Linked DNA regions of Nisaea sediminum. The protein of the gene in region 1 interacts with the protein of each later gene in a pairwise test. Links are inferred from orthologs where the notes say so. Each region holds a gene or a part of one and is shown on either strand. Other genes may lie near its edges. The genes, in order: IG122_RS17770 and IG122_RS00325.

The links.
Region 2: the proteins of IG122_RS17770 (region 1) and IG122_RS00325 interact in binary tests that used the Escherichia coli proteins (3 or more experiments, as listed by UniProt). The link is inferred for Nisaea sediminum from one-to-one orthologs.

The regions. Positions count from the first base shown.
Region 1 is NZ_JACZCQ010000008.1:84,491-100,500, reverse strand. What follows is about bases 2,970-5,919. They hold IG122_RS17770 (sulfurtransferase TusA family protein), read right to left. Parts: upstream 4,587-5,919; coding sequence 4,353-4,586; downstream 2,970-4,352. Other genes in these bases: IG122_RS17760 (hypothetical protein), read right to left, coding at 5,808-5,919; IG122_RS17765 (DUF1194 domain-containing protein), read right to left, coding at 4,498-5,496; IG122_RS24130 (hypothetical protein), read left to right, coding at 4,192-4,335; IG122_RS17775 (cache domain-containing protein), read right to left, coding at 3,640-4,116; IG122_RS17780 (TetR/AcrR family transcriptional regulator), read left to right, coding at 2,975-3,643. Outside these bases: IG122_RS17795 (AraC family transcriptional regulator), read left to right, coding at 1-69; IG122_RS17790 (DHA2 family efflux MFS transporter permease subunit), read right to left, coding at 79-1,641; IG122_RS17785 (HlyD family secretion protein), read right to left, coding at 1,655-2,785; more of IG122_RS17760, read right to left, coding at 5,920-6,908; IG122_RS17755 (hypothetical protein), read right to left, coding at 6,908-7,447; IG122_RS17750 (hypothetical protein), read right to left, coding at 7,444-9,102; IG122_RS17745 (hypothetical protein), read right to left, coding at 9,220-10,050; speB (agmatinase), read right to left, coding at 10,055-11,011; IG122_RS17735 (serine hydrolase domain-containing protein), read left to right, coding at 11,136-12,254; IG122_RS17730 (sensor histidine kinase), read left to right, coding at 12,348-14,663; IG122_RS17725 (FAD-binding oxidoreductase), read right to left, coding at 14,683-16,010. UniProt on the Escherichia coli protein: Sulfur carrier protein involved in sulfur trafficking in the cell. Part of a sulfur-relay system required for 2-thiolation during synthesis of 2-thiouridine of the modified wobble base 5-methylaminomethyl-2-thiouridine (mnm(5)s(2)U) in tRNA.
Region 2 is NZ_JACZCQ010000001.1:66,256-69,675, forward strand. Bases 429-3,420 are described here. They hold IG122_RS00325 (cysteine desulfurase family protein), read left to right. Parts: upstream 429-1,359; coding sequence 1,360-2,481; downstream 2,482-3,420. Other genes in these bases: IG122_RS00315 (alpha/beta hydrolase), read right to left, coding at 429-519; IG122_RS00320 (RrF2 family transcriptional regulator), read left to right, coding at 874-1,287; IG122_RS00330 (ferredoxin family 2Fe-2S iron-sulfur cluster binding protein), read left to right, coding at 2,507-2,827; tenA (thiaminase II), read left to right, coding at 2,824-3,420. In the rest of the region: more of IG122_RS00315, read right to left, coding at 1-428. UniProt on the Escherichia coli protein: Master enzyme that delivers sulfur to a number of partners involved in Fe-S cluster assembly, tRNA modification or cofactor biosynthesis. Catalyzes the removal of elemental sulfur from cysteine to produce alanine.

The DNA.
Region 1 (16,010 bases):
CACATGACCCGTCAGTTCAAGCAGGCCTTCGGCGTCACGCCCGGCCAGTGGCGGCAGTTGCTGAACTGAGCGCCGGGCCTAATGCCCGCCGCCGCCTCCACCGGCCGCCTGCGGGCGGCGCATCAGCGGGGTTGCCAGCACCAGCAGGAGGAACAGCCCGGTCATCAGGTAGAAGACGTCGCCGAACGCCATCACCGTCGCCTCCCGCCGAACCATGCCCGCCACCTGTTTCAGCGCGGCGCCGTCCGCGAGAGATCCGAGGCTGGCCAGCCCACTGGAGATTTTCCCCAGCGTGTCTTCGGCAACCGAGCTGCCCCAGGTCACATGCTCGCGCAGGCGCAGCAGGTGCAGGTCCGTGCGGTCGTTCAGCACCGTGTTGATGATCGCGAGCCCGACCGCGCCGCCGAAATTCCGCGTGACATTGAAGAGGCCGGAGGCGTTCTTGATCGTCTGCGGCGGCAGGGTGCCGAGGGAAAGGTTGGTGATCGGCACCATGCAGAGCATGAGCGAAACACCGCGCAGGACCTGCGGCAGGAACAGTTCCCAGAAATCCCACTCGGCGGTGATCTTCGAGGCTTCCCAGGTGCCGAGCCCGAAGCCGATGAAGCCGATGGCGATCATCAGCCGCGGGTCGAGCTTGCGCGAGAGCCGACCGGCGATCGGCGCGGTGAAGAACATGCAGAGCCCAGTGACGAACATGGTCTCGCCAATCATCAGCGCGGAGTATTCGCGGATCCGGGAGAGATAGACCGGATAGAGATAGGTCAGCCCGTAGAGCCCGATCCCCATCACGAAGCTAAAGGCGGAGCCGGTCGCGAAATTGCGGTTGGCGAAGGACCTCAGATCGACCACGGGCACGGCAGCCGCGAAGGCGCGCCAAAAAAATCCTGCGCCGGAGATAATGGCGAGAACAGCGAAGAATAAGATCGTGTCATCCTCGAACCAGTCGTTCCCCGGCCCCTCCTCCAGCACGAATTCGAGACTGCCGAGAAACCCCGCCATGAAGATCAGGCCAGACCAGTCGAACCGCTCGAGCAGCGACAGTTCCGGCTCGTCGAAATCGATCAGCGTCACCGCGGCGAAGGAAACCAGGATGCCCGGCACGATGTTCACCAGGAACAGCCAATGCCAGGAGAAGAGCTCGGTCAGATACCCGCCGACAGTCGGGCCGATGGTCGGCGCAAGCGTGGCGACCAGCCCGATGACCGGGCTGATCACATGCTGCTTGCTGCGCGGGAAGACCGTGTAGGCGGTCGCGAAAACGGTCGGGATCATGCCTCCGCCGATGAAACCCTGCAGCGCGCGGTAGACGATCATCTCCTCGATCGAACTCGCGGTCGCGCAGAGGAAACTCATCATGGTGAAGCCGGCGCAGGCGAAGGTGAAGAGCCAGCGCGTCGAGAAAGCCCGGGAGAGGAATCCGGAGAGCGGGATCATCACCACTTCGGCGATCAGGTAGCTGGTCTGGACCCAGGAGATCTCGTCGTTGCTGGAGGAGAGGCCGGCCTGGATCTCGCTCAGCGACGCCGAGACGATCTGGATGTCCAGGATCGCCATGAACATGCCGAAGACCATGCAGACGAAGGCAACAACGTGCCGCGTGGGGATGGGCTCCTCGGCGGCGGGAAGAGCGGCGCTCACGACCGGACCCGCCTCAATCCTTGGCGGCGAGCGCGGGTGACCCTGCCTCGGCTGCCAATGCGCCCGAAGTACTGTCGTTGCGGGTGTCGATCGTCACCTCGACGGACATGCCCGGGCGCAGCATGCGGTTGCCGCCTTGGTCGGTGGCGAAGCGGACCCGGACCGGAAGGCGCTGCACGATCTTGGTGAAGTTGCCGGTCGCGTTCTCCGGCGGCAGCAGGCTGAAGACGGCACCCGAGGCCGGCGAAATGCTTTCTACCCGGCCGCGGAAAACATGGTCCGGATAGGCATCGGCGGTGAAGTTCACCTCCTGCCCGACCGACACACGGGAGAGCTGGGTCTCCTTGAAGTTGGCGTCGATATAGACGTCGTGGATCGGCACAACGGCGGCGATCCGGGTACCGGGCATCAGATACTGCCCGACCTCGACCGCACGGTTGCCGACGACGCCGTCGATTGGCGCCCGGATCACCGTGAAAGTGAGATCGCGCTTTGCCTGGTCAAGCGCGGTGCGCAGTTCGCGGAGAATATGCTCCTCCTCGATGCGTTGCGCGTCGAGCACGCCGCGCCCGGCCCGAGCCGACGCGAGACCGGCCCGGGCGGCCGCGAGGTTCGCCTTGGCGCCGTCGCGGGCGGCGCGGGCATTGTCCAGCGCCTGCCGGCTCGCATGGTTCTTCGCCACCAGCTTGTCCTGACGGACGAACTCCAGCTCCGCACGCTCCAGTTCGACCTTCGCAGCGGCGACCTTGGCTCCGGCCTCCTCGATCTCGGCTTCCTTCGAGACCGTTTCGACATCGAAGCGCGCGATGGTCGCTTCCTGTGTCGCGATCTTGTCCTCGGCGCCCTGGAGCGCCAGACGGTAGTCACCGTCATCCACGCGGGCGATCACGTCGCCCTTCTTCACCGCTTGGTTTTCCTCGACCTCGACGGTTGTGACATAGCCGGAGATCTTGGCGGAGAGCATGCTCATGTCGGCGCCAACATAGGCGTCATCGGTGGAAATCTCGAACCGTCCCCGGGTCCACCATTCGTATCCTTTGTAGCCGCTTCCGGTGAGGACGAGGGTCAGCAGCAGCAACAGGATGAAACGCCGCTTGCGGGACCTGCGGACCTCCGGGAGGCCGCCTTCGAACTTGGAGCTCATGTCGGATGTCGATCTTTATTTTGACTGAACGGTTCGGTCAATGATATGAACTATGTAAATTGACTGAACGGTTCGGTCAACGTGAATCTATTGCCAATACGAAAGAGCGGTGCTTCTTAAGCTATGCTTCCCGTGCTTTCCGCCGGGAAGCACGGCACTTTAAGTTGCGCCGCCGAGGAAACACGACCGATGACAATGTCGCCCCAGCTGCAGGATCTCTCCACGTCGGACGACGGGTTCGCCGACACGCCCAAGCGGCGGGAGATCATCGACGGTGCACGTCAAGTGTTCCGGGCGGAAGGGTTCGACGGCGCCAGCATGGGGCAGATCGCCCAAGCTGCCGGTGTCTCCAAGGGCACGCTCTATGTCTATTTCCAGAGCAAGGAAGACCTCTTCCACGCCCTCGTGGTGAACGACCGGCGCGAGGCCGCCGAGCATATGTTCCAGCTCAAGGAACAAGCGGGGCGGCTGGAAACGCGCGAAATGCTCTGCCAGCTCGGCGAGAGCTTCATCACCATGATGGTCCGGCCGGAGCATATCGCCCTCGTCCGCATGGTCATGGGCGCGGCCGAGAAACTGCCCCATGTCGGCCGCACCTTCTACGAGACCGGTCCTTGCCTCGGCATCCGCCGTGTTTCGGAATATCTCGCCCGCGAGGTGGAGGCCGGGCGGCTGGAGATCGATTGCGAGCTCGACCTCGCCGCCGGTCACTTCCTCAATCTTTGCCAGGGCAACCTGATCAAGCCGCAGTTCTTCTGCTCGGAGAAGCCGCCCTCGAAGGAAGAGATCTCGTCCACGGTCGAAAGCGCGGTCACCGTCTTCCTGCGTGCCTTCGGCCCGTCAGCGGAACACTCCTAGACGTCCGCCCCCGCATAACCGGCGCAGACGATCACGCCGCCCGCACGTTTCGCATAGGTTTTCTTCGGAACGAGAGCGCCCGTCACCGGATCGGGCCACATGTAGAGTGTCCAGGCGCCTGAGGGTTGTAATGCCGTCGCCGCGATGATCTCGCGGATGAAATAGGTACCGTTGCGGTCCCTGCTGCCGGAGACATTGTCTCCTTCCGCCCGCTTATCCGGATGCAGCAGCAACGTGCCGCTCTCGTCCATCACGTAGACATAGAGTCCCTCGTCCGGCCGCACCCAGGCCCGGCGCGGGCTGTCTTCCAAAGCTCCCGGAAATCCGTTGGCCGCGATCGCCGCCGCTGCGGTCTCGACCATCTCGACGACAGCCTCGCGCGTGCCGTAGGCATGCCCGATGCCCGGACAGACCAAGGCCGTCGCAACACCGGCGATCAACGTCAGAACTCTTCGGCGTGTCCGGTCGGTCATCTTTTCTCCCCGGTCAGCGCCTGGATCGCCTGCGCCGTCACCGCCGGATCCTTTGCCCCCCCCCGGAAAACCCCTTTGGTGACGGGCCCGGCCTGCACCCCCCCCCCCGGGCCCGCCGCCTTCGCCACCACCGAGAGGATGCGCTCCGGCGCGGAGTTCCTCCCGCAGCTCCGCTGGCTGCGGGAGGAACTCCGCGCGACGGCCCTCGAACTCGCCTGAACGGTCGAGTGACCTGCTCAGGCGCCCTTGCGGATCACAAACGTGAAGGTGCCGCCGGTCTCGTCTTCGCTGACCAGCTCGTGGCCGGAACTGTTGCAGAAATGCTTGAAGTCGAGGGGCGAGGCCGGGTCCGTTGACTGCACGGAGATCAGCTGGCCCGCCTCAAGGCCTTTGATCGCCTTTCGGGTTTTCAGGACCGGTAGCGGACATTTCAATCCGCTCGCATCCAGCGTCAGCGCCGGTTCGCTCATTTTCATTCGCCTCGCAGATGGACTCATGCGCCGAATATTGGGGCGGAAGCAGGCGCTTGCCAATCCCCGCCTGTTCCGGCCCGCGCCCCGTCGGCCGAGCATCGGCGATTTCACGGATGATCTTGGCCAGCAGGACGTCCGCAAAGCGGGTCTCCTCGTCCGCCACCATGACGAAGGCACCGACGCCGCCTATGATGTCCAGACGGTAGTGCATCTCCAGCGGCATGCCTCCGGGTCCCGGGCGGTTCCCGCCCCGGCTCTTCACAGCGAGCGCGTTCACCGTGATCCCGGCATCGACCGCCCGATCTCTCGCCCAGTCTATCGGGCGGCCACCGATCTGCGGGCCGTCCCCGGACACGTCTATCACCAGGCGCGTGCCCTCGTAGGCATTGCCAAGGATCCTGTCGGTCGAATAGGCGATCGCCTCGCTGATCGAATTGTATCCCCAGGCGGCGCGCGGTGCCGTCATCAGCGCCTCGCCGAATGCGCGAGCATCCTCCGGTCCGGCGATTTCCGACCAGTCGACGATGGTATGCTGGGAGGCGGCATCTCCCCATTCGATATAAGTAACCACAATTTTACCCCGGCGACCCGACGCAATGGCGTCGAGGACCCTCCTGTCGGCGAGCGCATCGGCATACCCTTTGCGCTGCAACCGCAGTTCCTCGTCGTCGATGGAACCGGACCCGTCGGCGGCGAATACCAGCTCCAGGTCGACCGGCTCCGCAAAGCTGGGGGACGCCCAGACGGTCAACAGAGCAAGTGCGAACAACTTCGCCCGGCCACCGGAAAACACGCCATACGCGCGACTTAACATTATTGAAACAAAACGGAATTTATCTGTGGATAACTTTTTTCGCGCTGCGGAACGGTGAGAAGCTTCAAATGCAAGAGATCGCGTTCGCCCCATGTTTACCCGCCCCAAAACATTTCGTTTGCAAAGCGCATCGCCCAATTCGGTTTTAAAAACAAAAGAACGACATTATTCACAAGCCATGCACAGCTTGGCGTTTCGCAGCCTCTCTGAGCACCCGATCCGGGTCAAATAAATTTCCGTTTCCGACAGCCCGGCTCGGCAATAAAAACGCGCGAGCGGCCACAAATCTATAATTGAAATGTGGTCAATCTCCAAGATATGGAGGCGCTTTACTGCACTTGTGCGTCGAACCAGATCTTCCATTGCCGCAACCTTAAATAAAAATCCATTGAATTTTAAACGATTCAATAATGAAAATGGCCACTGGGTCGAAGCTCGATACTGCGCCCGGCGAATTGCACCGGCTGGCCGTCCATCGCCAACTGTGTGACTTCAACGTCAAGTCTGAGCGGCTGCCGCATCCAATAAGGGAAATCGATCCGGAGCACCAGCTGGTCTCCGCCGGCGGCAACACGGTGCAATTCCCTGCGATAACGGTCGGCATCCGCATAAGTCAGAAATCCGCCGGAGACGGACGCCCGGATACGGAATTCTCCGTTCCGCCGGACCGTCACGATGCCGGCGCAGGCGGCCCCGTCAAAGACGCCGGTTTTCGGAGGAAGCACGACCGGCACGCCGCATCCGAGCTGCTCCCGCGGCACGATCTCGACCTGCATCATCGAGCCCGCCCCCACGCTCTCCCGCTCGGGCTCCGCCTCCTGATACCGATTGATTGAACCATAAAGAATTGCGGTCAGTCCGCCCGCGACCGCTATCCCGGCCATGACGGCACTGCGCTTTCGCGGACCTGCCCGCTCCTTCCCGTCAGGGGACGTTTGCCGCGAGGCCCCGAAGAGTGTTTCCGAGATGTCCGGCCCGAGGCAGGCCAAGAGGGCCTGTTCCGGATGATCAACCGGCAGAAGGCTCCAGCCTTCGGTACTGTCCGGGATGTCGCCGGAAGCCGGGAGCACGAAGAAGCCATGGCCAGAAGCGGCCGTCCCTGCCCGCTCAAGTTTTGCCCCGACGTGATCGACCGCTCCGACATTGAGGTCCCTGTCCACCCGGCCGGTTACCAGCAGATCGGTCTCGGCCGGCGCGTCACCTTCGGCGAGGAGATCCTCACGCTTCAGCATGTGTGCGAGAAAAAGTCCGAGTTGCCAGCTCTCGCCACCGTCAATCGCCGCCGACAGATCCGTCCGATAGACCGGATGTCCGGTCAGCCGCTCGACCACGCCGGTCGGCTCGCGCACGAAAGAGTCGTAGTCGGCGCTGACAGGCAACGCAGCGAGAGAGCCGGAGAGACAGAGAGCGGACCGGACCGCCGGATTCTCGGCCGAGATCCGCACCACGCGAACCGCCCCGCGGGTCGTCGCGACGAAAACCCGTACCCGTTTCGTGCCGGCCATCACGTCAGGTAAAGCCTGCTGTCCGGATTGCGGAACGCCCGGAGAAACGGCGCATCGGCATCAAACATGAGCTGAAGCGGCAATGTTTCCGCCTCGGGCAAGACGGCATATTCCGGGCGCGCGCGCGGAGGAATGGCGACGAGCACGCGCGGCAGCCCCGTCTCCGGCCGCACCTGCTCGATCAGCAGATATGTCGGTCCGCCCTCGGCAAGCGACGGCGCCAACCGCAGACGGAAGCCGGCACGTTCGCGCATTTCGAGGCCGCCGCTGCTCGCCGCTGCGGCGGCAGGAAACTCGGCCAGGGCAATCCGGCGGAGCAAGGCTTCCGCCGCCGGGGCAAAATTCGGATCATCGAAAGCGCGGTCCAAAACCGCATCCGCTCCCTCCCCCTCCGGCCGCAACAGACAATGCACCAACTCGGAAAAGCAGATCGCGCCGGCGGCCTCCTTCGTCGCGCCACGCAGGTCCTGCGCCAGTGAGGCTGCGGTAAAGAGCGCCCTGGCTAACGGATCGGCCGCCGTTCCGTCCTCGCCGGTCATGCGTGCTCCCGGTAAAGCGCCGCCAGAGCAGTGGCGAAACGGCGGCAATCCTCGTCGAAAACCTGATCCGGCGAGATCAGGTCAAAGTGCCGGCCGAGCGACTTCAGCAGGTCCTGCAGGCTTTCAGCGCAATCACGAACCAGCGGATCACTGACTTCGGCCGCCTCCAGAATCTCGCGCTCCAGCACCCGGCTTTCCTCGAAACCGCGACGGTTGATCTTGGCGAATGCGCCTCGGGCGGCGCGAAAAAACCCGGCTTCGGGTGCCGTCTCCGGATCGCCGGAGAGCGCATGCTCGATCAATCCTCCGACCACCTGCTCCGGGCGAAGCGGGACCACGTTTCCCTCGAAATGTCCTGGACCGGAAACACTCGACTTGAGGGCCGGCGCCATCTCCGGAAAGAGCGAGACCGCAATCGCCAAAGCTTCCGGTCTTCGGTTCCGGAACAGAATGTACATCAAGGCCTTGCGAATTTTCCGGAGATGCGTTGCGATCGTCCCGTAGCTTGTGACGGCGGTCGCGTATGTCTCTTCCGGCGAGGTGCCGATCAGACCGGCCACCAAATCCTGCCCGGCATGCCCGCTCCGCCGGCGCAGCGCTTGGATGATACGCGCCTGATGCGCGCCGAACACTTCGGCGCGCAGGATTGTCAGCGGCAGAATGCCCGCCGCCTCCCCGGCCTCCAGAACGAGTTCAAGCCGCGCCGCCTCCCGCTTGTTCACCGATTTGAGCCGGTCCGCTGGAGGCGAGGAAAGTTCGCTGAGGATGGCCCGTCTTCCGTCTACGACCTCCAGCGCCTCCAGCACCTGTTCGGGATCGACCTCTCCCTGTTCGCGCGATGGCCCGATCGGTGCGGCGCTTTCAACCGCCCGCCGGACCGCAGCCTCCTTGAGCGCCGTCCGGAGCCGGAAACAGTCGAGAGCGACAGTGCGAAATCCCCTGAAGTCCCCACCGTCGGAATGCAGCGCGCAACGCAGTTCCCAGAACGCGAGGATCGTGCGGTCATCGATGGATTCGGCTGTGGGTCTGCGTCCGTTTCGTTCGGCGAGAAAACCGCATATGACGCCGAACTTCCGCTCGTATTGCTGCGAGGGGAGATGCCGCTTCAGAAACTCGTAGAGGCGTCTGGACAAGGCGTTGGCGAGCGCCTGCGCCTCTCCCCGCCCATGCGGGCCTGCAAGAAATGCCGCGATTTCACCGTCCACCGCCTCGAAACCGAGGGCCGTTACGCAAAAATCGAGCAACGCGGCCAGGAAAGGGATCCGGCCATAGCTGATGCGGAATTCCGGCGAGGCGGTCCGGAGGACAAGCTCGTTCGCTCCGGCACGCACCTCGGACCCGTTTAGGTCGCGCCGCACGGAGGCGATCGACGCCGCTTTGAAGGCCGAAGCGGTCGCTGTACGTACGCCCCAGAGATAACCGATATACCCTCCGCGTCCCGCGATCCGGTCCGCGGCGGAGATCAGGAAGGCGAGTTCCAGCAAAGGCCGGCCATAGGCCCTGGCGGCGACCGTCTGGATAAGGGAGCGGCGCACTCTGGCATCGTAGCGCCGTCCGCCATCGCCCGAGGCTTCGACGACCGCGGCGAGCGCCGAGGCAAGCTCGCCGCTGATCTCCGTTCTCAGGCCAGCTGCTCCACCACCATGCTCAAACACGCGCGCAGCCCCTCAAAATCAGTGAGTAATTTTATATTTTCTCGCCTTATGCGTGCTTATCTTGGGTGATTTCCTAACCGACCGCAACACTCCCGTATGCAGCCGGCTTCCCGCGGATCAGGGCGCGGACAGCTCCAACCGCCGGTTGGCGAGATCGACGGAGACGGACACGCGCTCGCCCAGATCGGCGGCAATCTTTTCGAGCCTCCCGGCAAGCACCGTGAGGTCGAGAGCCGTTCTGTAACCAAACGATACAGGACCGCGCTCATCGCGGCGCCGGATACGCAAGGGCGATGGAGGATCGACGGTCTCCACAGCGAGGATGTCCGCAACCGTCAGGACTTTGTCGAATGGCACGCCGGAAAAGACGAGCTGGACATCAGAGCTCTCCCGCTCGGCAGCAGATACCGCCGCGCCTTTTCCTGCCCTGATCCGGTAGGGGACCATATGGATCTCGACATCTCCGAGCCACGGCGCAGTTGCGAGTTGATGGAAGAATGTTCCGGCGGATGGTGCGTCGCCCGGCAACTGAATGCCTGCTATGGGAGCAAGGCTGCCGAATTCGGGCGGTCGGCCTGCGGCGAGCAAAACGATCAGGGCTTCACGATCGGATGCCGCTCCGGTCCGCGGCGACACGAAATAGCCCGAGGTGCCTCCGACCCGGACCCGCCGTTCCGCCCCTTGGGAAATGCGCAGCACCCGCCCCGCTTCATTCGTGCTGCCCCTTTGCTTTAAGGACAGCCCCACGACCGAACCGTTCGCCGTGCGCGCATAGATGGCCGCCCACCGATCGACCGGCCAGCGTACGAAGCGCAGCTCCGGCACCGCTCCCGACACGAGCTCCGGATCCGCCAGAAAGACAGTTGGATCCGCGTCCTCGGACCGGGCCGGAACCACTCCGAGGAGAACCGCGACCAGAACTCCCCATGCGATGCCGCGGATGTTCATTGCCTCAAGCGCGGCGCGCCGCGACCGCCTCGGCCAGAATACAGAGCAGCTCGAACATGACCGTCGCGCCGGTCAGCGCGGTGATGCCGCTCGGATCGAAAGGCGGCGCGACCTCGACCACGTCCGCGCCGATCAGATTCACCCCGCTCATGCCGCGGACCAGGAGCTGCGCCTCGAGTGCCGTGAAGCCGCCGATCTCCGGCGTCCCGGTTCCCGGCGCATAAGCCGGATCAATGCCGTCGATGTCGAACGTGAAGTAGGTGGGCCCGTTGCCGACGACGCGCCGGGCCTCGGCGATGACCGCCTCCAGTCCCATCGCATGGGCTTCGTGCATCTGGATGACGCGCATCCCGTGCTCGTAGCTGAAGGCCCACTGGTCGCGCCCGTTTATGCCTCCGCGAATGCCGATCTGCACGCAGCGTTCCGGATCGAGCACGCCTTCCTCCACCGCCCGCGAGAACGGTGAGCCGTGGTGGAAGCGGGAGCCGAGATAATCGTCGCCGGTATCGCAATGGGCATCGATCTGGATCAGCCCGACCGGCTGCTTGCGTCCAAGGACCCTCAGGATCGGCAACGTGATCGAATGATCGCCGCCGGCACTGAGCGGCACCGCACCGGTCTCCGCCAGCTTTTCATAGTAGGCCTGAATCTGTTCATGCGCTTGCTCAAGCTGGAACGGCCGCTCGACCACCGCGTCGCCGACATCGGCAATCGAGCAGAGTTCGTAGGGACAGGTTCCCGTTGCTTGGTTGATGGTGCGTATCATGCTGCTCTGATTGCGGATCTCCCGCGGCCCGTGCCGGGCGCCGGGACGATTGGTCACCCCGCCGTCATAGGGAACACCGACCAGCGCAATATCGAGCCCTTCGGCGCTCTGCCGGTAAGGCGTTCGCATGAAGGTCGGCAGACCGGTATAGCGCGGCGCCTGCATCGCCTGAAAATCCTGCTCCGACATGCCCATGAGACCGCTCCTGCGATTGCTTTCGTTCCAGTCTGCGATTGCGCCTGATCGGAATGCAAGTCTGGACCGCCTCTCGGAGCCGGGGCTACTGTCCCCGCTCCCGCCTCGAGACCAAGAGATCGACATGACCACGTATTTTCCCGCCTCCGGCGAATCCTGGGACCGTATCGACCCGCGCGACGCCGGCTTCGACGCCGACGGCCTGAAGGCCGCGAGCGATTTCGCGATAGCCAATGAATCAACGATGGACCGGGACGTCAGGAAGGCGCTCGACAACGATCTGTTCGGCGAACCGGAGGGCCTGCGGGACGTCATCGGCATCACCCGGCCGCGCGAGGACCCGCATGGGCTCATCATCCGCGGCGGCAGGATCGTCCACGAATGGGGGGATACGCGACGCCCGGACATCACCTTCAGCATCGCGAAGAGCTATCTCTCGATCTGCGCAGGCCTGGCGCTCGACGAAGGGCTGATCCCGAGTTTCGACCGCCCGGTGGCGGAATTAGTCGATGATGGCGGCTTCGAGTCCGAGCAGAACCGGGACATCACCTGGGCCCAGCTTCTGCAGCAGACCAGCGAGTGGGAAGGCACGCTCTGGAGCAAGCCGGACTGGATCGACCATAACCGCGATCTCGACGCTGCCGCCGGCGAAGGCACCATGAAGGGTAAGGCGCGCGAGATGCAGAAGCCCGGGACGTTCTGGGAATATAACGACGTCCGCGTGAACCGCCTGGCGCTTGCCCTGCTCCGGGTCTGGAAGAAGCCGCTTCCCGAGGTCCTTAAGGAACGGGTCATGACCCCGATCGGCGCCTCCGCCGACTGGGAATGGCACGGCTACGAGAATTCCTGGGTCGAGATCGGCGGCAAGCGGATCCAGTCGGTCTCCGGCGGCTCGCACTGGGGCGGCGGCATGTTCATCAGCTCGCGCGACCAGGCGCTGACGGGCCTGATGATGGCGCGCGGCGGCGTCTGGAACGGCAAGCGGCTGCTCTCCGAGACCTACATCAACGCCGCGACGACGCCCTGCCCCATCAACAGCGATTACGGCTATCTCTGGTGGCTGAACGGCGCCGGCGGCAGTGCGCCGTCGGCTCCGCGCTACAGCTACTTCGCCAAAGGCAAGGGCTCCAACGTGATCTGGATCGATCCGGAGCTCGATCTTGTTGCTGTCGTGCGCTGGATCGAGCGCGATGCCTTCGACGGTTTCTGCGGGAAGGTCATGGAAGCCCTACACAAGCCGTAAGCATTTTTTAATATTATCAGGGGAGTATGTGCGCGGGTTTGCAGATTATACGGTTCGGCAAGCCGGTCCCGGTCCGCTGATAAAGGCTCTTGAATGCGCGAACGAATTCTCAGGTTCGCAGTACTGGTCATGATGGCGATCGTGGCGGCAACGGCTGCGCACGCAACGGTCTTGCATGACAAACGCATACTCTTCATCAGCTCCTATCACTTGGGATTCCACAGCGTCCCCAAGCAGATCGAAGGGATACGCGCAGGCTTCGACGATTTCCTGAAAGGCGGCACTCAGCCGCTTATCGACGTCGAATTTATGGACACCAAGCGGCTTGGTTCTGCCGTTTACGGGCGGGTGTTCCGGGAGAGCCTTGTCGCCAAACTTGGAGCGGTCGAGCCCTACGACCTTGTGATTGTTGGCGACGACAACGCTTTGGATTTCGCCCTCGAGGAACGGAACGGCCTGATCAAGGGTCTCCCGGTTGTCTTTCACAGCGTCAACAATGTGGCGAAAGCCGCGTCGCTCAATGACGACCCCCAATTTACCGGCGTCGTGGAAGAACTCTCGCTCATCAACACACTAGATTTGATAAAGCGGCTGCTTCCCGGTTCCCGCAAACTTTATGCCATTGGCGATGCGACCCCGACCGGGCGTGTGAACATGAGCCAGCTCACCTCGATCCCGCGGGAACAGATTCCGTTCGAGATCGTCACCCTGTCGCTGGACAAGATGACCCACGAGGATCTGGCCCTGTCGCTGGCGAATCTCGAACCGACCGATCCTGTGCTGCTGGTATCGGCCTACAGGGACTACACAGGTCGATCGCGCTCCCGCTCTCAGATCATGGATATGCTCGCCGTCAATCTGAGAGCTCCGTTTTTCCACCCGATACCGTTTCAACCCGGAGATGGCCCCGTCGGCGGATATGTCGTCAGCCATTTCGAGCAGGGCAAAGCGGCGGCATTGATGGCATCACAGATCCTCAGCGGCACTCCCGTCAAGGATATCCCCGTGCTTCTCAAGAGCCCGAACCGCTACCTCGTCGACATGGATGCGGTGAAACGTTTCGGACTCGAAGAGGATGGCGTTCCCGAGGGGGCGATCCGCTTCAACAACGAAGCGAAATTCGCCGGTCTGGACATTCGCGTTATCTGGGTCGGGGCACTCTTCATCCTGTTTGAGACCGCATTGATCGCGATGCTGGTCATCAACCACCTGTATCGCCGCCGCGCGCGGATCGCTTTGAAGAACAGCGAACGCCGGTTCAGGGATATCGCCGCGATTTCTTCCGACTGGTTCTGGGAGTCGGACCCGGATCTGCGCCTGACCGAACTCTCCGACCGTTTCGAGGCCGTTAGCGGCGAATCTCCGCTTTCGCGCCTCGGCACCTCGCATTTCCAGTATGAGCGGCTGGAATGGAATGCCGGTCGGGAAAACGAATGGAATAATCACCGCGCCCAGATCGACGCTCATGCCCCGTTCCGGAACTTCGAATATGCACGCGTCGGCCCCGACGGCGAACGCCGTTACGAGCGGATCAGCGGCACACCGGTTTTCGACAAAGGCGTTCTGACAGGATATCGAGGTACCGGGACCGACATTACCGGTGAACTCGAGCGCCGCAACCAGCTGCTCGACGCCATCAACGAAGCCGATCTCGCCAACAGAACGAAGAGCGCCTTTCTGGCCAATATGAGCCACGAGCTGCGCACTCCGCTGAACGCGATCATCGGTTTCTCCGAGATTCTAACCGGTCAACTCTTCGGAAAGATGGAGAACGACCGGTATCTCGACTACGCGAAGGACATCAACGAAACCGGCAAGCATCTGCTTACGGTTCTGAACGACTTGCTCGACATCTCTCGCATCGAGGCGGGCTTCGTGAAACTCGACGAAGGCGTGATCGACATCCGCCGGATGCTGAAATCCTGCGCTCGCATGCTGGGCGACCGGGTGGCCGAGGCCAGTCTCGATCTGAAGCTCGATATCCCGGGCGACCTCCCCGCACTCTTCGGAGACGAGACAAGGTTGCGTCAGGTCTTGATCAATCTGCTGATCAATTCGGTGAAGTTCACCCCGCGCGGCGGAACCATCCATATGCGGGCGCTTCTGGCAGATGACGGCGGGATCAACATCGAGGTCGAGGACACCGGCGTCGGCATATCGCCGGAGGATCTGGAGCGTGTGATGGAACCGTTCCAGCAGGCCGAACAGGCGCTTTCAAGGCGCTATGGCGGCGTCGGCCTCGGACTGTCGCTCGCACGCAATCTGACCGAATTGCACGGCGGAACCATCACGCTCATGAGTGAGCAGGGCTCCTGGACGATTATCCGCATCCATCTGCCGGCCGACCGCGTGCGCGCCTATCCCCCCTCCGAGCAACGGGAAAGCGACAGCGCCACGGCGACGGCCTAGCTCACATCCTTGTCAGACCTCAAACCCGGACGATCTTGCCCGGGTTCATGATGTTGTTCGGATCCACCGCCTGCTTCAGCGCGCGCATCAGATTGAGCGCGGCCCCATGCTCCTCCTCGAGATACGGCATCTTGCCGTAGCCGACGCCGTGCTCCCCGGTACAGGTTCCGTCCATCGCCAGTGCCCGGCGGACCATCCGTTCGCTATGTGCCTTCGCCCGGCCCATCTCATCCGGATTCTCGGGATCGATGATGTAGACGAGGTGAAAGTTCCCGTCGCCGACATGGCCGACCAGCGGCGCATACAGCCCGGTTTCCTCGAGATCCGCTTTCGTCTCGCGGATACATTCGGCGAGCCGCGAGACCGGCACGCAGACGTCGGTCGGCCAGCCCTGCGCACCTGGCCGCTGGGCCAGCGCCGCGTAATAGGCATCGTGCCGTGCCTGCCAGAGCACGTTGCGATCCTCGGTCCGTGTCGCCCACTGGAACGAGGAACCGCCGAACTCGGAGGTGATGCCCTCGACCGTCTCCGCCTGCTCCTTCACGCCGGCTTCGCTGCCGTGGAACTCGAAGAAGATGGTCGGCTTGGGCTGATATCCTTCAAGCTTCGAATAATCGATGCAGGCGCCCATTTGCACCTCGTCGAGGAGCTCCATTCGCGCGACGGGAACGCCGGCATGGATCGTGGTGATGACGGAATCAACCGCCCCTTCCATCGTGTCGAACTGGCAGACGGCGGAGGAGATCGCCTCCGGAATGCCATAGACCTTGAGCGTGATCTCGGTGATGACTCCGAGCGTCCCTTCCGAACCGACGAAGAGCCGCGTCAGGTCATACCCCGCCGAACTCTTGCGGGCGCGACGGGACGTGCGGATCACCTCGCCGCTCGGCGTGACGACACGGAGCGAGATCACGTTCTCCCGCATCGTGCCGTAGCGGACCGCATTGGTGCCGGACGCACGGGTTGCGGTCATGCCGCCGATCGAGGCGTCGGCGCCGGGATCGATCGGGAAGAACAGACCGGTATCGCGCAGATGTTCGTTCAGCTGCTTGCGCGTCACGCCGGGCTGCACGACAACGTCGAGATCCTCCGCGTTGACCGAAATGATCCTGTCCATGAGCGACGTATCGATCGTCACCCCGCCCTTCATTGCCGCGACGTGACCTTCGAGAGAGGTACCGGTGCCGAACGGGATAACCGGAAAGCCGAGCCGGTTGCAGACCGTGACCGCCTGGGAAATCTCGTCCTCGGTCTCCGCGAAGACCACGGCATCGGGCGCCATCGGCGCATGATAGCTTTCGTCCTTGCCGTGCTGGTGACGAACCGCCTCGGCGGTCGTGAAACGGT
Region 2 (3,420 bases), on another replicon or contig:
GGAGAGCTTGTCGACCAGCTTCTTCACCGAGTCCGGCGGGACGACATCGTCGGAATCGCCGTGCAGCATCAGCCCCGACGAGGGGCAGGGGGCGAGGAAGCTGAAGTCGAACATGTTGGCCGGCGGGGCGATGGAGATAAAGCCGGTGATCTCCGGCCGGCGCATCAGCAACTGCATGCCGATCCAGGCGCCGAAGGAGAAGCCACCGATCCAGCAATAGGGCGCGTTCGGATTGTAGGTCTGCAGCCAGTCCAGCGCGGACGCGGCATCGCTGAGCTCGCCCTCGCCGCGGTCGAACACGCCCTGGCTTCGTCCGACGCCCCGGAAGTTGAAGCGCAGGGTCGAGAAACCGCGATTCACGAAGTTCTGGAACAGGGAATAGACGACCTTGTTGTTCATGGTTCCGCCATGCTGCGGATGCGGATGCAGCAGCAGGGCGATGGGCGCGTTCTCTTTCTTGCTGTGGACGTAACGTCCTTCGAGACGTCCCTCGGGACCATTCATGATTACTTCAGGCATTCGATCCGTTCCTCAACACCGGCAGGCCGGTTTTCCAGTTCCGGGAAGGGGCTAAGAGTCGCAATAGTCTTCTTTCCGCGACCCGGAAATTAACCGCCGCTATCCCGGTTTACTTTCATTGCGCGATGGCTGTAATCTCATTCTGACAGTCGGAGTCTGGCTTTAGCTCAGTCAGGCTGCCGAATTCAAGTGTAGCATTGCTGCTTTGAAACGGAAGCATGGCGCAACGCTACGGACGGTTCTTTGTTCGACCGTCCAAGGGTACTGAACGGATGGGACCCCGTTCTGCTGAAGAGATCGCCGTTGTTGGGGGCATGGCGATGGGTAACGTGTTCGGCACGGGGGTCATATAAGGTGAAATTCAGTACTAAGGGGCGATATGCCGTTATGGCGGTATGTGATCTTGCGCGACACGACGATGGCCGTCCGGTCTCGTTGGCCGAGATCGCATCGCGACAGAAAATTTCAGTCTCCTATCTCGAACAGATGTTTGCACAGCTCCGCAAGGCGCGGTTCGTGCGCAGTGTCAGAGGGCCGGGGGGCGGCTATCTGCTTGCAATAGAACCGGACCAGATCAAGATCTCCGAGGTGATGACTGCGATCGAGCAGCCGGTGCGGGGAAACAGCGACGACGACGGAATGTTCGCGACGAGGGGATGCGCCGACGATCCGACGAAACCGCTTTGGGAGGAGGTCGGGCGTCAGGTCCTCGGATATCTCGATCAGGTCACGGTCGACGATATTGTGTCGGGGCGAATACCCAATTAACTCCGGAGATTCTTGACGGGATTGCCTCGTCTGCCTATCTCGGCTGTGCGTTTCACCGGGATCCGGATCTCCATGCCCGCGACAGTCTATGCCGATTACAATGCGACCGCGCCGCTTCGGGACGTTGCCGTCGAGGCAATGTCGGGAGCGATGCGCTCGGTCGGCAATCCGTCTTCGGTGCATGGGCCGGGGCGGACCGCGCGGGCCGCGATCGAGAAGGCTCGCGCGCAGGTCGCCGCTCTGATCGGCGCTGCGCCGCAAACCATCGTCTTTACGAGCGGCGGAACAGAGGCCTCTGCGCTGGCACTCAAAGGCGCGGGCCGCCGACGGGTCGTGACCAGCGCCGTCGAGCATGAAGCGGTCCTCGCGGCGGTGCCGGACGCGGTCCGGCTTCCCGTCGACGCGAACGGCATCCTTGATCTCGATGCCCTCCGCTCCGCGCTCGAGGCGGATGGAGGTGAGACACTCGTCTCGGTGCAGTGGGCCAATAACGAAACCGGAGCCCTGCAGCCGATAGAGGAGATCGCCGCCCTCACGCGCACGTTCGGCGCGCTGCTGCACAGCGACGCCGTGCAGGCGGCCGGGAAGCTTCCGCTCGACGTCACCGCCGCCGGCCTCGATCTGCTGTCGCTTTCCGCGCACAAGATTGGCGGGCCCGCGGGAGTGGGAGCGCTCTACGTCCGCGAAGGACTGGATCTTGCGGCGGTGCAGACCGGCGGCGGACAGGAAAAGGGGCGCCGCTCGGGAACCGAGAACAAGATCGGAATCGTCGGGTTCGGCGCGGCAGCCGGAGCCGCCCGTGAAACGCTTGCCGATTGGGATCGCGTCGCCGCCCTGCGTGACCGGTTCGAGGCCGCGGTCCGGGCCGCGGGTCCGGGCGCGCGGATCTTTTCCGCCGCGGCGCCGCGGTTGCCGAACACGAGCTGCGTCTCGCTCTCGGGCGTGCGCGGCGAAACCCAGGTGATTGCGCTCGATCTTGCCGGCATCGCGGTCAGTTCGGGCTCCGCCTGCTCTTCCGGAAAGGTCCGCCGCAGTCACGTGCTCGACGCCATGGACCCGGGTTCCGCCGATGCCGAAACGGCAATCCGCGTTTCCCTTGGCTGGGAAAGCATTGACGAAGATGTCGACAGGCTTGTCGACGCATGGTGCGATTTGTACAACCGCGCGTCAGCCGACACAGAACGATCCGTCTGAGATCGAGAAAGCAACGGAGAGAAACTTGCCCCGCATGACATTCATCGGCCGCGACGGCACCCGGCAGGAAGTCGATGCCCCGCTCGGATACACGCTGCTGCAGATCGCACGCGAGAACGATGTGGATATCGAAGGGGCCTGCGAGGGATGCCTCGCCTGCGCCACCTGTCACGTTCATGTCGCAGCGGAGTGGTTCGACAAGCTGCCGGCGCCGAGCGACGACGAGGAAGACATGCTCGATCTCGCTTTCAATCTCTCCGACACCTCCCGTCTCGGCTGCCAGATCCGCATTACCGAGGAACTCGACGGGCTCGTCGTCACCCTGCCGCCGGACGGCTCGGCATGAGCGCTGCGCTCATTCAGGAGGGAAGTTATCTCGATCGCCTGATCCGTTCCGCCCCCGAGGCCTGGTCGGCCTATACCGGACACCGCTTCGTCGCCGGCATGGCGGACGGCACGCTGCCGGAAGCGGCCTTCCGGCACTATCTCGGCCAAGACTATCTCTTTCTGATCCATTTCGCCCGCGCTTATGGGCTCGCCGTCTACAAGTCCGAGCGGCTCGAGGACATGCGCGCGGCCTCCGCCGTGATCAGCGGCATTCTCGACGTCGAGATGGAGTTGCACGTCAAATACTGCGCCGGCTGGGGGCTCTCCGAGGTGGAGATGGCGGCGCTTCCCGAAGATCCCGCGTGCATGGCCTATACCCGCTACGTGCTGGAGCGCGGCATGGCGGGCGACGTGCTCGATCTGCATGCGGCGCTTGCGCCCTGCGTCGTCGGCTACGGCGTGATCGGGCAGCGGCTTGCCAACGACCCGTTGACGAGGCGGGAAGGCAATCCCTATCTTGCCTGGATCGAGATGTATTCGGATGAGGAGTATCTCGACCTCGCCCGCGGCGCGGCGGCGCATATCGAGGATCTCGCCGCGCGGCGAGGCGGT